One region of the Pontibacillus sp. HN14 genome, then DNA from elsewhere that is predicted to be linked to it. Evidence: riboswitches for the same ligand, from Rfam matches in the RefSeq annotation. Region 1 holds a riboswitch; each other region holds the start of a gene.
What was found. A riboswitch is a leader RNA that binds a small molecule or an ion and turns the genes downstream of it on or off. The one in region 1 is predicted to bind S-adenosylmethionine.

Region 1 (5,129 bases):
GAAGTTTGCTTAAGGTTTCTCCCTGGTATTGAATGGCTTCATCCCAATCCTTAAAAATCATATGGTAATGTTCTGCTAGTTGATTGTAAAAATCTTCAGCGGATGGGTTCACTGTGCTCACTCCTACTATAAGTTCTTTTGCCATACTCTTTATAGCTTCCACTTAAATTGTAGCATAGTAAAAAGGGGAGTAAATCTATATAGGTTGTTCAGTCATTTTAATAGGCATAAATAAAGGCTTAAAGCATTCCTGCTCTAAGCCTTTTTTGAGTATCTTTCTTAGATATATAGATTTATAGAAGCTGATGCGTTTTTCGGTTCGTTTTCTGGAAGATATGCACAAGGTCCTCGAGCATTCCGCTTGCAGTTGTGGAGGCTCCAGCACCAGGGCCTGCCAATGTGAGCGGTCCAGCCAAGTCGGTATGAATGACCACGCCATTTTGCTCATGGTCAATGGCATAAAGGGGATGATGATGGGTAAGGGCGATAGGCTGAATGGAAGCACGAACATCACCGTCTTTCCATTCAATGGTCGCAATATGCTTTATTTTCTTACCCATGAATGAGGCTTCTTCTATATGATCAGAGCGGATAACATCGATCCCTTCTACAAATACCTCATTCCAGTTTGGCTGTTTGCCATAAATGAGCTCACTGACAATCATAAGTTTATAAAAAGCATCGCGCCCATTTATGTCGTTTGATGGATCGGCCTCTGCGTACCCTTTGTCCTTTGCTTCTTGCAGAGCCTGGTCAAAGGATACCTTGTTTTCTTTCATCCTCGTTAAGATGAAATTTGACGTCCCATTTAGAATCCCTTCAAACCGTTCTACACGATTGACCTGGAGCAGTTGGGAGAGTGTACGAATAATTGGCGTCCCTGCAACTGTGGTAGATTCATATCCTAAGGAAACATCGCATTTTTCTGCTAACTTCTTTAAAGTCTTTCCATGTTTAGCAAACATTTGTTTATTTGCCGTTATTACATGTTTACCACTCTCTATTGCTTTCTTACAGTAACTAAACGCGGGCTCTTCTCCAACGATCGCATCGATCACAACATCAATATCTTGAAGAAAAAGCTCGTTGAAATCTGTTGTAACTAAACTAGAGTGAGGAAACTCCCGTTTTTTAGTTGGATTTTTAACAAGAATACTAGCAATTTCAACAGGTTCTCCTTCTAAAAGATTCTGCAGCCTTTCCTGATGCGATTGAATGGTTTCGGCAAATCCCTTTCCAACTGTTCCGTAGCCGAGCAATCCAACTCGAATTGTCATGATGTACCTCCTTTACTATGCTTTGTTTGATCTGGGAGGATCTTAGGCTTTAACAGGCTCTTCTATATAATTAGGTATACGAACACCGATGGCATCTCTGTATAAATTTTCAGTGCTTAGTAACGTAAGGTTTTGTTCTCTTAGGTAAGTGAGCTGCTCTTCCGTTAATGTCCCTTTGCGATAAGCTACAAGCTTTGTAATGGGACTAATTTGAACCTGACCTTCTTGTTTCTCGGTTACATAGACAATATCAGCTTCAGTACCTGGCCCATCAGTTAGTTTAAACCCAAGACGTGATAGCTTCGAAGATTCATCTTTTGAATTCGGATTCCCTAAAAAGACGATTTTTTTAGGTCGGACGGCTGTTTCATCACGGTATAAACTTGATTGTAAGTAGGAAGAGGCCCCGGATGCTTGAGGGTCCTGGCTTGAGACTCCTGTTGCTTTATAAATCGCTTGTTCTAAATCTTCAATTAGATCCTTCGTTGATTCAATTCCAACTGATAGGCGTATTAAATCTTCTGTAACACCGGTTTTCACTAAATTCTCGTTATTCAATTGCTGATGTGTAGTTGAAGCAGGATGAATGATAAGTGATTTTGCATCTCCTACATTGGCTACATGGGACCACAACTTGATGTGATCAATAGCGCGTTTTCCTTCTTCAAGTCCTCCTTTTATCCCGAATACAACCATCGAGCCTGCGCCCTGATTTAAGTACTTCTGAGCAAGTGAATGGGATGGGTGTGATGGAAGGCCAGGGTAAGAAACCCAACTCACACCAGGATGATTCTCAAGGTAAAGAGCAATTTCTTTTGCATTTTGAACATGACGCTCTATCCGTAAATGTAAGGTTTCTAGTCCTTGTAATAGATGAAAGGCATTGTGTGGACTTAAGCATGCTCCGATATCTCGTAATAATTGAACCCTTAATTTTACCGCGAAGCCTGCTGGACCAACATCTGACCCATATCTAAGTCCATGATAACTTTCATCCGGTTCAGTAAAGCCGGGGAACAATTCATGATTCCAGTCGAAACGTCCTCCATCTACAACTACTCCTCCAATGGATGTTCCATGACCTCCAATCCATTTCGTCGCAGAGTGAACGACAATGTCTGCTCCAAAAGATAAAGGCTTACAAAGGATCGGTGTTGCAAAGGTACTATCCACGATAAGGGGGATGTGATAGTCGTGAGCGATGTCGGCCACTGATTCGATATCTAGTACATGTAAACTTGGGTTTCCAATCACTTCTGCAAAGATGGCTTTTGTTTTTGAAGTAATCGCATCTCGAAATTGCTCTGGGTCTGTACTGTCAACAAAGGTGACATTGATTCCGTATTTCGGGAGAGTGACGGCAAATAAATTGTAAGTACCACCGTATAGGTTCGTGGAGGCAACGATTTCATCACCAGCGCTTGCGATGTTTAAGATAGCAAGGGTGATCGCAGACATACCAGATGAAGTAGCAACGGCTGCTACGCCGTCCTCTAGAAGTGCAACCCTTTGTTCAAATACATCTACTGTTGGATTGCCAAGACGAGTGTAGATGTTTCCGGGTTCTGCAAGGGAAAATAGATTTTTGGCATGTTCTGTGTCGTTAAAGACATAAGAGGTGGTTTGGTAAATGGGAACCGCACGTGAACCTGTCGCTTTATCAGGATGCTGGCCACCGTGTAAACTTACTGTTTCGTTTTCAAATAGATGAGATTTTTGAGTCATAACAATTCCTCCTTGTTTAAGTAAAAGTCTAGGAAAAATTGCCATACAGGTGAGGGGAAGAAGAGGGCATATAAAAACCCTCTTCATAAGAAGAGGGTGTATGTACATTCCTCATCTTATCTTCCAGATCCACAGACCTGTAGGATGTAGCACCACTCAAGCAATATGCTTGAAGGTTGCCGGGCTTCGCAGGGCCTAGTCCCTCCGCCACTCTAGATAAGATATTCGCTTTGTTTTTTAAGCTATGAGCTTGATATGGATTATAGAACAAATCTAAATAAAGGTCAATAAAAATTCGGAACATTTGATTTCTTCTGTTTTTATCCTTTCCTGAACATGAGTCTGCCCTAAAGGGAACAATAGCTTAGTCTGTTCTTTTATGCTTTCCCTTGCTACAATAGGACATAATTCTAAATAGAGTAGGTGAGCCAATTGGGAAAAACGATTTTATTTGATGTAGATGGGGTTTTGTTAAGTGAACATCGATATTTTGATGCTTCGGCATTAACCGTGTGGGAACTTATACATAGTGAGAATTATTTGGGTCTTCAATCAGACCGTTTTCATACAGACGTAACCGAAAGTGAAGTAGGCGATTTGCGCGCAGAAGTTTTCCAGGAAGATGAGGTATTGTACTTAATTAAATCAAAAGGAATCAATGCAAACTGGGACATGGTCTATTTAACATTTTCCTTTCAACTGATTCGTTTGTTAGCTCAGCTAAATGAAGTGAAACCGAAGTACGTTGAGAAAGTGTTCCAAGATATGACGCTTGACCGGCAAGCACTTCAAGAAATTGGGGGAGAGTTGTATAAGGCTGGTATAGAACCAGATTATAAAACATTTGTCCCAGTTATGAAAGATGTTGAAGCGATGCGAGGTGAGTTGCTTACCCATTTAAACCAAATCGCATATGAAATGACAGGTATTGAGACGATGGCTTTCACAAGAAACAGTGCTCTTTGGGAGTTAGGAAGAGAAACCTTCCAGGAATGGTATGTGGGTGAGGACCTAACAGAGAAATCAATCGGAAGGCCACCGTATCAACAAGGGAAAGGTGGATTTGTCCATATTGAAACGCCTCTTGCGACTATGGAGGAATTGGATAACCTGTTTACGAAATTAAAAGATGATGGGTATACGCTCGGAATTGGTACAGGTCGTCCAGCACTAGAAACGGTAGAACCACTTGAAAACTTAGGCATTCTCTCTTACTTTGACCGGAATCGCATGGCTACTGCTTCTGACGTCCTGGAAGCGGAAAAGAAATACGGTGACAAAGCTCCACTCGCGAAGCCGAATCCATTCACCTATATGTTTGCCTGGTTAGGACGGTCGAGTATAGAAGAGGCGCTTGACTATTCATTTACTGAAGAAGAGAAAGATTCAGTGATTATTGTAGGAGATTCCCTCGCAGACGGTCTTGCAGCCCAAAGTCTTGGTTGTCATTTCGTCGCTGTTCTGACAGGATTATCAGGTCAAAAAGCAAGAAAAGAGTTTGAGCAAAATGATCAACACACCATTATAGATAACATTAAAGACCTTCACAAAGTCCTTTAAGATTGGTCTAGAGATCAACTCTTTAGCCCGGTAGAGAATGAACGCGTGCCAGACACCCTTTACTTATTTAACTTAGTAAAGGGTGTCTTTTTTAGTTTATAGATCAACTAGGGGCATGGCCGATTTTAGTTATAGGGAGTGGATGTTGACCATAGGATAGTAGAGGAGGGGATTTGATGGTAGAACTTTTCTTTTGGGCATTGGCAAGCTTTATTATTGTCATGGTGAGTGGAGCATTTGGAATGAGGGAATTGTTTGTCCGTGAACGCTGGTGGTGGCCTTCTGTCACTCTATTATGTGTGGCCCTAATACTTGGAGGGCTATCGGGGTTGATGAGTCTTTTCACTTCACAACTCATAGAATTAGACAAGCCTGCAGTTAGTTTATATTATGCGATACGCACCATATGTATATTAAGTAGTCTAAGTCTCGTAGCTTTCATCATCCTATGGATGAGAGAGGAGAGAGAACGACTGACGTTACCTAAGGGGTTAAGATTAGTAGAGAATAGAAGGCAAAAGAAAGAAGGTGCATCTCAATAGGATGCACCTTCTTTTTTAACAATAT
Region 2 (5,129 bases), 110 kb from region 1:
CTACCCCGAAAGAGCATGTGAAATTAGAGAATGAATTAGAGGACGGATTCCGCTTAGCTTGTCAGACTGTCCCTGTTAAATAGGTACATAATGAATAATTTAAGATGATAAGTAAGAGTACCAGGTTGTGACTGGTACTCTTTTTTTGCCTTAAGAAGTTATGAAAAACAAAGGGTTATTAAAGGTGAATAATCTTTTTATGTTAAAATATGGATAAAGTAAAGGGGTGGTGATCATGACCGGCTATTTAAAAGGGGCTATTTACCTACTGGTAGCGATTGTTCCTTTATCTATAGGAGGCTATTTCCTTGCTGTAAACGCTGAGGATTTGTTTATCTTTTACGAATGGCTCCTTGTTGCTGTAGTATTAACGGCTTTTATTCTATCAGTCAAAACAGTCTGTGAAAATCAAGGAGCGGGAAAATGGCTAGCTGGTTCTGTTGTGGCATTTATTCTACAGTTTACCGTTCTTAGTCTCTTCTTAGGGCCTTTTACGTATTACTCAATGATTTTCGTATACTATGGAGTGGCTTTTCTTGCTTTTATAGTCTACGTGAAAGCTTTAAAGAAGAACAGGGTGCATCGTGCTATTCCTATTATCCTTTTGGTTTTCACAAGTGTATTCACTGTTTATATGTTTCTTTTGAATAGTTTATGGGGAGTCAATTGGTCGTAATTAGAAAGAGAAGGGGAGGATCTTTATTCGCAATTCGCAGCGGTTTGGTTACTACTTTGTTTGGATGCTCGTTATTGGATTGGTCATCTATTTGGGGAAGAGCTATGAAATGGAATTACAGCAACAATTTAAAGTAACGTATAAATATCCGATGGCTCTTGTGTTTTTTACTCCTTTGTTTCCGGTCGCAATAGGCATACTCTTACGTCTACCTAAATTCATCCTCGAAATCATGTCACGGAAGCCCTGGACGCTTGATTGGGTTCGATTGTTGGCGATTGGCATCCCGACGCTTGCTGTCCTCGTTATGTGGACGCTTGCTTTAGCCGGTTATCAGTGGGGTCCGGTCCAACCGTTTATAGTAGTTTCCCAACCCACCCTAACAACGATTGCAGGGATTGCTTTAGGATATATCTTATTAGATTGTATAAAAGAAAGCGCCTAATGATTGTACACCGGGCGCTTTCTCTTTCCGATTAAGCCTTAACTCGGTAAGACTGATTATGCTTCTTAAGTGAATCATCTGTACCAAATAAGAAGTGTTTCTCCATGTTCGGCGAATATTTAGAGTTAATAGCTTCACGGCCAACGGTTTCCGCAACTTCACGTAGCATACTAGGTGATGCTCCGCAACATAAACCAAAATAATTCACCCCTGTGTCCAGTGCGTCTTTAGCCCAACTGGCTATCTCGTAGCGGTTACAGTAAAGTGGGTCAAGGGAGGTTGGGAATGTTGTTTCAGTTGGGAGATGACACGCGCAACCTCCGTCTGGAAGGTTAAAGAATGTTGGATGCTCTTCAGTTGTTCGGTAAGGTACAGGTAACGCTGCAACATAACCCTTGCAAGCTTCGCGGATCTTCTCAACATAAGGCTGCATTGTAGCGGGGCCCCGGAAACAGTTCATTCCCACTACTAAGGCACCTTGTTCTTCGAGGAGTCGGCAGGCTTCTTCGACTTCATAACCGTCACGCATTTGATTTTCACCCATAACGCCAAGTGTAATAACAGCAGGTAGGTCTTGCTTTTTTATTTCCTCAAGTGCAATTTGGGCCTCTTCGAAGTAATAGAATGTCTCCCCGTTTACAAAGTCGACTCCTTCTTCCTTACACCACGTGATCATTTCAGCAAACATAGTACGGACGGCTTCTTTAGATGACTCATCCTCAGGGTCGAAGAGGTTTGTGTTGGAAATGTTTCCGGCCACTAAGGCTTCTTCAACTGTATTTTCCTGCGCCACTTCTTTCGCCAGGCGAATAGCTTGACGATTAAGGGGCTCAAGCAGTTCTTCTTTTCCGATAATACGCATTTTCTCTCGGTGAGCATTATAAGTGAATGCTAAGACCACATCAGAGCCAGCATTCATATAGTCACGATAGGTTTGTTTTAAGGCTTGAGGATTATCAAGAGCTACTTCAGGTACGAAAGAGCCCGCTTGTAAGTACCCTCTTCGTTCCAATTCGAATAAGTACCCCTCGCCGCAAACGACCGGTCCATCCTGTAAGCGTTGTTCAAGTGTTCGTTTCATCTTTATTCATCCTTTCAAAAGTAAGTATACGGAAGAGAGTATAAGAAAACCCTCTTCCTGAATAAGAAGAGGGTGGATGTAACAAGGCCTCCTCTTATCTGCCAGATCATCATCTGATCTGTAGGAAGTAGCACCTTTTTCAAGATGTTTCTTGAAAGGTTGCCGGGCGTCACAGGGCCTAGTCCCTCCGCCACTCTGGATAAGAGTTCGTTATTTAATTAATAAAGCTTGATATGGATTATAACGGGTGAGAAATTTTCCGTCAATCCTTTTTCTGAAAAATGTTAAGATTCTATTTTTATTGTATACTAAACAAGGGAGGGATTCGAATTGGCAAGGAGTATAGAGGTAAGGAATGTAAGCGCTAACGATATTAATGAAAAATTCTTAATAGATTTTGACCGCTATCAGGAAACGGAAGATGTCTGGTATATAAATGGTCAAACGAAAGTGGATACAAGGTCTGATTATTTTATAGATAATTGGAGTGAAGAACAAAAACAAGATATTTCATTGTATTTAAGAGAATGCTCAAAAAATGGCGGTGGTGTCGTTTGTGCAATGGATGGAAAAAAGGTAATCGGGTTTGCGAATGTAGAAAAGAGATTCTTCGGTTCAAAAAATCAATATATCCCGTTACCGTTTATTCACGTTTCAAATGCATACAGAGGGGAAGGCATAGGGAGACAACTGTTTCTTAAATGTTGCCAAATCGCTAAAGATTTAGGTGCGGAGAAACTCTATATAGGCGCTCACCCTGCAGTGGAAACTCAACAATTCTATCAATCTGTAGGATGTGTCATAGCAGAAGAGGTAAATCAAGAGATCTACGAGAAAGAACCCTTGGATCTTCAACTTGAAAAGAAACTATAAAAGCGCCTGCTTACTCGCAGACGCTTTTTATTATAGGACGAATTCATAGCGTTTCTTAAAGTTCGGATGCATCAAGTAATAATATGGGTAAGCTCTGGTATAAGTGAGCTGAATGATCGGTCCAGCAAATAATACCCCGGCTGCAGTGCCAAGTCCCACAGGGCCGCCCATAAGTAGGGCCGAAGTTGACGTAGTAAGAGCCACAAGGGTTTGACTAAGGCGTAAGCTTATTGTAAATCTGCTTGCGATCGCAAGGAAGAGCTGATCGACAGGAGCTCTTGGCAAGGCAGGCAGAATGTAAAGACCAACCCCTGCTGCACTGAGTGAAATTCCGAGTATCATGGCACCAGCTTGTAAAAGGAATGGTGCATGAAGCAATGTGAAGTTATGAAAAACAATTTCTAACCAGAAATCTAGAATAAAACTTTCTAAAAAGAGGGGGATCAGGGCACGTGGTTCAGGTTTTTGCTTCATAAGCCATCCGTTTGCGAATATAAACAGAAACTGAAACAAGGCATACCAGAGGCCTACTGTAAATCCAAGTTGATCGGATAGTCCGACGAACAAAGCTGTCCAAAATCCTGCGCCAAGAGTTGCTTTAATGAGTAATGCAACACCAAAAAAGTTCACGAACATTCCTAATAAATATATACTTACGCGATAGACCATTGTTGACCCTCGTCTTTCCTTTAGTATCAAGGCATTATTAACCCGCGGAATATTCTAGTATGTATAAGAAAGATAGGTCAATATAAAAAGTAAAGTAGAGTTGTGGATTTTGATCGAATTTTCTGATAAAATAACAAAAAGGCGAATTTGGGGGAATAATCATGTTTCCGTATGGTTCAAGTAGAGCGTGGAAACGTAAGGGAAATAACGAATTGTATTATGCTGCTTTAGGTGTTATAAGCGCGGTTTTATTGATTCAGTTCCAATCCGCTCTTTCAGCTGGTGATAAACTGTTGTTAGTCACTACATTGACTCTAGGTATTTTAAAAACTATTTATTACTCCTTTTTAAAAAAGAAGGCTTACATTCAATTTTATAAAGACAGATTGGAAATAGCCCAATTTCCTTTATTTCAGAGTAAGCAATTGAAGTATAATCAAATTCACCATCTGGTAAGGGGAAACGATGACACGCTTACATTAAATATGGTAGATGGATCAGAATTTATAATCGATCGTAATCAAGTAACAGAGGAAACATTCCGTAAGTTAAAAGATATTCTGGTTGAATCAAATTAAGCTCAAAACAAGGAACTGTAGCGAATAGAAGAAAAGGGAAGGGGTCGATGGGATACCATGGGCTCTTTTTTAGGTTTAAACTAATCTTTATGAAAGCGGTTCCTTTGGGTCTAAATAGCGATGTGTGGGGTCACAGCTGGTTCCATTTCCTTATTTTAAAATTGGGTAGTTTAATACGAAGGGAAAAGAGGGAAAGTTCAGAAATTGTAATAGAAAGAAGGGAGTTGGTGGTTTGGAGAGTCCAAAGAAAGAGATGCCGATAGGAGTAGCGGTTTTACCGTTATTGATTATGATTGTAGGAATGGGGTTCACAATCATAAAATATGAAGGCGCACCTCATGTACCTTTATTGCTTGGAGCTTTCTCAGCCTCAGTTATTGCTTTGCTCTACGGGTATTCGTGGGAAGCGATTGAAGAAAGTTATTATAAAGGAATACATAAATCTTTGCCTGCTATCGTGATCCTGTTATTAGTCGGTCTTATTATTGGTTCATGGATTGGAGGCGGCATTGTTGGAAGTTTAATTTATTACGGACTTAAATTAATTTCACCTGGATTTTTCCTTGTTTCCATTATGCTTCTTTGTACGGTTGTTGCTTTATCGATCGGGAGTTCCTGGTCAACGATGGCAACTGTGGGGGTTGCTGGTATGGGAATAGGAATTAGTATGGGCATTCCTGAGCCTATGATAGCAGGTGCGATTATTTCCGGAGCCTATATGGGGGATAAGATGTCTCCTTTATCGGATACGACGAATTTGGCTTCAGGTATTGCGGATGTCAATTTATTCGAACATATTAAGCACAT
Region 3 (5,129 bases), on a different contig from region 1:
TATCACCGCGCATCCATGTGTGAATATCCACATACTGCATCTGGTTTACAGGGTGATAAGCATCTGCGTTTTGATATAGCGAGCGTGTAAGGGATTGGTAGTTCGCATGTTTATGATAATCTTTAAGAAGCTGCTGCTTCTCCGCTTCTTCAAACATCTTCGCATTCCCAATATAGCGCTCACGCAACGGGGTCGTGCCTCTTTCTAAGAAACTTTTCCCTTTTACGCCTTCTGGCATAACCTTAGCAACACGAGAAAGCAAGCTCTTTGCCATACCTGGCATTGAGTCAAACATCTTCAAGGATTCAGGTTCTCGGTAAATGTTATATCCTCCGAATAATTCATCAGACCCTTCACCAGAAAGTACAACGGTCACATGCTTTCTCGCCTCACGTGCTACAAAATAAAGCGGAACACAAGCTGGATCCGCTAAAGGATCATCCATATGCCACATGATTTTTGGAAGCTTTTGAACGTATTCTTCTGGTGTAATGATGTAAGAATGATTCTCTACACCAAGTTTCTCAGCTGTTTCTTTGGCCACATCCACTTCAGAAAAGCCTTCACGCTCAAACCCAACGGAGAACGTTTTTAAGTTCGGGTTGAACTCGCGCGCCATAGCAACAATAATTGAAGAATCGATTCCTCCGGATAAGAACGATCCAACAGGCACATCACTTCGCATATGCTTGTTGACTGAATCGTACATCACGTCCTGAATACGTTTAATCCATTCACTCTCGCTTCCTGCCACCTGAGTAAAAGTAGCATGCCAATAACGGTGGAACTTGATCGTTTTCCCTGGCTTTTTCACGAAATAATGACCAGGCTCTACTTTAGATATTCCATCTGTCAGTGTAAGAGGTTCCGGAACATACTGATAACTTAAATAATGTTGCAATGCTTCTGTGTTAACGAGCTCATTCTCCTGAAGGAGGGTGATGCTTTTCTTCTCAGAAGCGAAATAAGTGCCATCACTTTGTTCACTATAGAACAATGGTTTAATGCCAAATGGGTCACGTGCACCGTAAAAGGTTTGCTCTTCCTTATCCCATATTAAAATAGCGAACATACCACGAAGGTACGAAAAAGCTTCTTCTTGTTTAGCTTTAAATAAGGCCGCTATTACCTCTGTATCCGATTCTGTTTCAAATGTATACCCTTGCTTTTGAAGGTCTTCACGAAGCTCTACATAGTTATAGATCTCCCCGTTAAACACCATCCAAATCTTTTCGTCATCATAACTTAGTGGTTGATGACCGCTTTCTATATCAATAATACTTAAACGACGAAAACCAAAAGATATGTAATCATCATGATAATACCCTTCATCATCTGGGCCACGATGAGTAATAATGTCGTTTCTTCGCTTAAAAGACTGTTTTTGTTCTTCATCTACTGGAGATGGAACGTCTCGAATGACACCAATAAAACCGCACATACGAAGATCCTCACTTTCATTCACACTTTGATGTTTCAGTTTATCACAAAATGGTTGTAATTGTCAGAGACCACTCGATATCCTTCTCACCGAGCTGGTTTCCATACAAAACTACATGCATGCTTCACAATTATTCGTTTTACCCGTAAATTTATCGTCGGTAACGCTTAAGTTAAAATTATACCATGATTCCGACAGACTCTCACATTTTATCATGTTTTCACCGGACAAAGGACATGAGATTATCGTTCAGAACAAAAAAAGCATGGAACTGCCAGGCAATTCCATGCTCTTACGTTATTTAGAAGTCAATAATTGTTTTAGGTCCTCTGCTTTATCCGTTTGCTCCCATGGGAACTCAACGTCTGTACGACCGAAGTGACCATAAGCTGCTGTATCACGATAAATTGGACGGCGTAGGTCTAACATTTTAATGATGCCAGCTGGACGAAGATCGAATTTCTCACGAACCGCTTCAACTAACGTCTCTTCTGAAACTTTCCCTGTACCAAATGTGTTAATAGAAATGGAAACAGGTTGAGCCACGCCAATTGCGTAAGCTAACTGAACTTCACAAGAATCTGCTAATCCTGCAGCGACTATATTCTTCGCTACATATCTGGCAGCATAAGCTGCTGAACGGTCAACTTTCGTTGCATCTTTACCACTAAATGCTCCACCACCGTGACGGGCATATCCGCCGTAGGTATCCACGATAATCTTACGGCCTGTTAAACCAGCATCCCCTTGAGGTCCGCCGATTACAAAGCGACCAGTCGGATTAATGAAATATTTAGTTTGCTCATCAAGTAGTTCTGTCGGAACAATCGGAGCAATGACATGTTCTTTTAAATCCTTTTGAATTTGTTCTAGTGTTATTTCTGGGTGATGCTGAGTGGAGATGACAATCGTGTCAATACGAACAGGTTGATCATGTTCGTCATACTCTACGGTAACCTGAGTTTTACCATCAGGACGAAGGTAAGGAACGGTTTCATCATTGCGCACGTCAGACAAACGTTTCGCCAGTTTATGAGCTAAAGAGATTGGAAGTGGCATTAGTTCAGGAGTTTCGTTATTTGCATAACCAAACATTAACCCCTGGTCTCCCGCACCAATATTCTCAATTTCACGATCAGTCATTTGACCTTCTCGTGCTTCAAGCGCTTCATTTACTCCTGCAGCAATATCAGGTGATTGTTCATCAATTGCTGTTAATACAGCACACGTTTCTGCATCGAAACCATATTTCGCACGCGTGTAGCCAATATCCTTAATCGTATTACGGACAATTGATTGAATATCCACGTACGTATTTGTTGAGATTTCCCCTGATACAAGAACTAACCCTGTTGTAACAGTTGTTTCACATGCTACGCGAGCGTTAGGATCATTTTTTAAGATTTCATCTAGTATAGCATCAGAAATTTGGTCACAGATTTTATCCGGATGCCCTCCTGTAACTGATTCTGATGTAAACAAGCGGCGATTTGCAGCCATTCCCTCAAACTCCTCCTTTAAAATACTCTTATCTTTGAGACGGAACTCATCACCCAGCTATCTATCTCAGTAAAATAAACCAGCAGGTTGTGCACTCCTTAATTACAGGAAATAGCATCACTTCAAACCAACATACCGGTATTTATTCATATATTATAAACGAATGAAAAATCTACATGAGAAAACCTCGAAATCCGCTAAATATAGCAAATGCCGATGATTTACCATTATACCTTTAAAGCTTTAGAAACTTTTGAAAGTATAAAAAATCCCTTCCCATAACGAGCAAAGGGAAAGGGTCCATTCGCTCTTATCGTTCAAGGATCTCTCCCTGCATCAGGTTAGCACCTTTTCATGTATAAATGACGGTTGCTGGGTTTCATAGGGCCTGTCCCTCCACCTTCTCTGGATAAGATAGTTTCCGTTCGCGACTTATCATAACGTTTTCGCCCCCTTCTGTCAACTAAGTAGAGAGCGTTATCAATGCTCTTTGACGCTACATGTACCATTATTTCTGTTCATTTTGTAACCCGTTCTATAAGCTTTTTCATAAAGATAACTCTTAAAAAGGAAAAAGCTACTCGAACATCGAAGTAAATTAAGGAATCAAATCGGTAGCTATTTGTTCTGTTCTCTAATAACCTTTATATAGCACCGATCATTTTCTAGCTCACATCCTTGCTACCATCTCCTATCTTTTTAATTTATTTTACATTTATAGTCACAAATTCGCCGTAATTTCATTATAAAATAGTATGGACTAATAAAATGAATGTGTTATACTAATTACAAATTGCATCTGATCCGCTATTTAAAACCCCGGATTGGATAATAGAATGCATAGGCATTTACGTAATTTAAAATGGCTTTGGCAAAGATCCAAAGTTCAAAATTTAAAATAAAGGCAGGTTCTTGAGCATGAATACGGTGAATCAAGCGTCCATAATCAAAGAATTAATTACACAACCTAACGTATTAACCAATTTATGTGTGGGAGAACTCGTTGAAAAAGTTCTTCAGCGGAACGAAGGTACATTAACAGCAACAGGAGCGATCAGAGCCGAAACAGGACGTTATACTGGCCGTTCGCCTCAAGATAAGTTTACCGTGAAAGACGAAGTTTCAAAAGACACTGTAGACTGGGGAAGTGTAAACCAACCAATTTCAGAGGAGATTTTTGAAAACCTTTACCATAAAGTAGTTGATTTCTTAAAGGAAAAAGAAGAGGTATTTGTATTTAATGGTTTTGCTGGAGCAGACGAACGCTACCGTTTACCAATCCAAATTATCAACGAACGTGCATGGCATAATCTTTTTGCTCACCAACTATTTATTCGTCCAACAGAAGATGAACTCGCCGAACATGTAAGCGAATTCACTGTAATATCTGCCCCTTCCTTTAAAGCAGATCCAGCCCAAGATGGCACGAATTCAGAAGCCTTCATAATGGTCTCATTCAAACACCGCGTCGTCCTAATCGGTGGTACAGAATATGCTGGAGAAATTAAAAAGTCGATCTTCTCCGTTATGAACTACCTTCTACCTGAACAAGATGTACTCCCAATGCACTGTTCTGCTAACGTTGGAAAAGAGGGAGATGTAGCGTTATTCTTCGGACTTTCCGGTACTGGGAAAACGACCTTATCCGCCGATCCAGAGCGTCGTTTAATTGGTGATGACGAGCATGGATGGTCAAATCGTGGCGTATTCAATATCGAAGGTGGATGTTATGCAAAATGCATTAATCTATCTGAAGAAAACGAGCCTCAAATCTATAAAGCTATTCGGTTCGGGTCTGTTCTTGAGAATGTCATCTTGCACCCAGGTACCAGAGAACCTGACTACGATGATACAACTTTAACAGAGAATACAAGAGTCGCTTACCCAATCCAGAACATCCATAATATCGTTGAGCCAAGTATCGCTGGTCATCCAAATACCATTATCTTTCTTACAGCGGATGCTTTCGGCGTCTTACCACCGATTAGCAAGCTGACTAAGGAACAAGCGATGTACCATTTCTTAAGTGGATATACGAGCAAACTAGCAGGAACAGAACGAGGAGTGACAAGTCCAGAAGCAACATTCTCCACGTGTTTCGGCTCTCCATTCCTACCTAGGCATGCATCAACCTATGCGGAAATGCTTGGAGAGAAGATTGATCAGTTCAACTCAAACGTATTCCTTG

Region 2: another riboswitch for S-adenosylmethionine. It lies ahead of LQ226_RS05855 (homocysteine S-methyltransferase family protein); the one in region 1 lies ahead of LQ226_RS05295 (O-acetylhomoserine aminocarboxypropyltransferase/cysteine synthase family protein).
Region 3: another riboswitch for S-adenosylmethionine. It lies ahead of metK (methionine adenosyltransferase); the one in region 1 lies ahead of LQ226_RS05295 (O-acetylhomoserine aminocarboxypropyltransferase/cysteine synthase family protein).

Annotation. Positions count from the first base shown of each region.
Region 1 is NZ_JAJOLR010000001.1:1,026,353-1,031,481, reverse strand. It holds gene LQ226_RS05305 (class I SAM-dependent methyltransferase) at 1-145, opposite strand, end outside; gene LQ226_RS05300 (homoserine dehydrogenase) at 294-1,277, opposite strand; gene LQ226_RS05295 (O-acetylhomoserine aminocarboxypropyltransferase/cysteine synthase family protein) at 1,320-3,002, opposite strand; SAM riboswitch class I at 3,116-3,225, opposite strand; gene LQ226_RS05290 (HAD family hydrolase) at 3,435-4,562, shown strand; gene LQ226_RS05285 (hypothetical protein) at 4,739-5,104, shown strand; gene LQ226_RS05280 (BrxA/BrxB family bacilliredoxin) at 5,120-5,129, opposite strand, start outside.
Region 2 is NZ_JAJOLR010000001.1:1,131,382-1,136,510, reverse strand. It holds gene LQ226_RS05870 (2Fe-2S iron-sulfur cluster-binding protein) at 1-83, shown strand, start outside; gene LQ226_RS05865 (hypothetical protein) at 236-676, shown strand; gene LQ226_RS05860 (hypothetical protein) at 786-1,121, shown strand; gene LQ226_RS05855 (homocysteine S-methyltransferase family protein) at 1,153-2,202, opposite strand; SAM riboswitch class I at 2,294-2,408, opposite strand; gene LQ226_RS05850 (GNAT family N-acetyltransferase) at 2,533-3,075, shown strand; gene LQ226_RS05845 (YczE/YyaS/YitT family protein) at 3,106-3,744, opposite strand; gene LQ226_RS05840 (hypothetical protein) at 3,906-4,322, shown strand; gene nhaC (Na+/H+ antiporter NhaC) at 4,576-5,129, shown strand, end outside.
Region 3 is NZ_JAJOLR010000005.1:12,923-18,051, forward strand. It holds gene asnB (asparagine synthase (glutamine-hydrolyzing)) at 1-1,441, opposite strand, end outside; gene metK (methionine adenosyltransferase) at 1,739-2,941, opposite strand; SAM riboswitch class I at 3,249-3,357, opposite strand; gene pckA (phosphoenolpyruvate carboxykinase (ATP)) at 3,860-5,129, shown strand, end outside.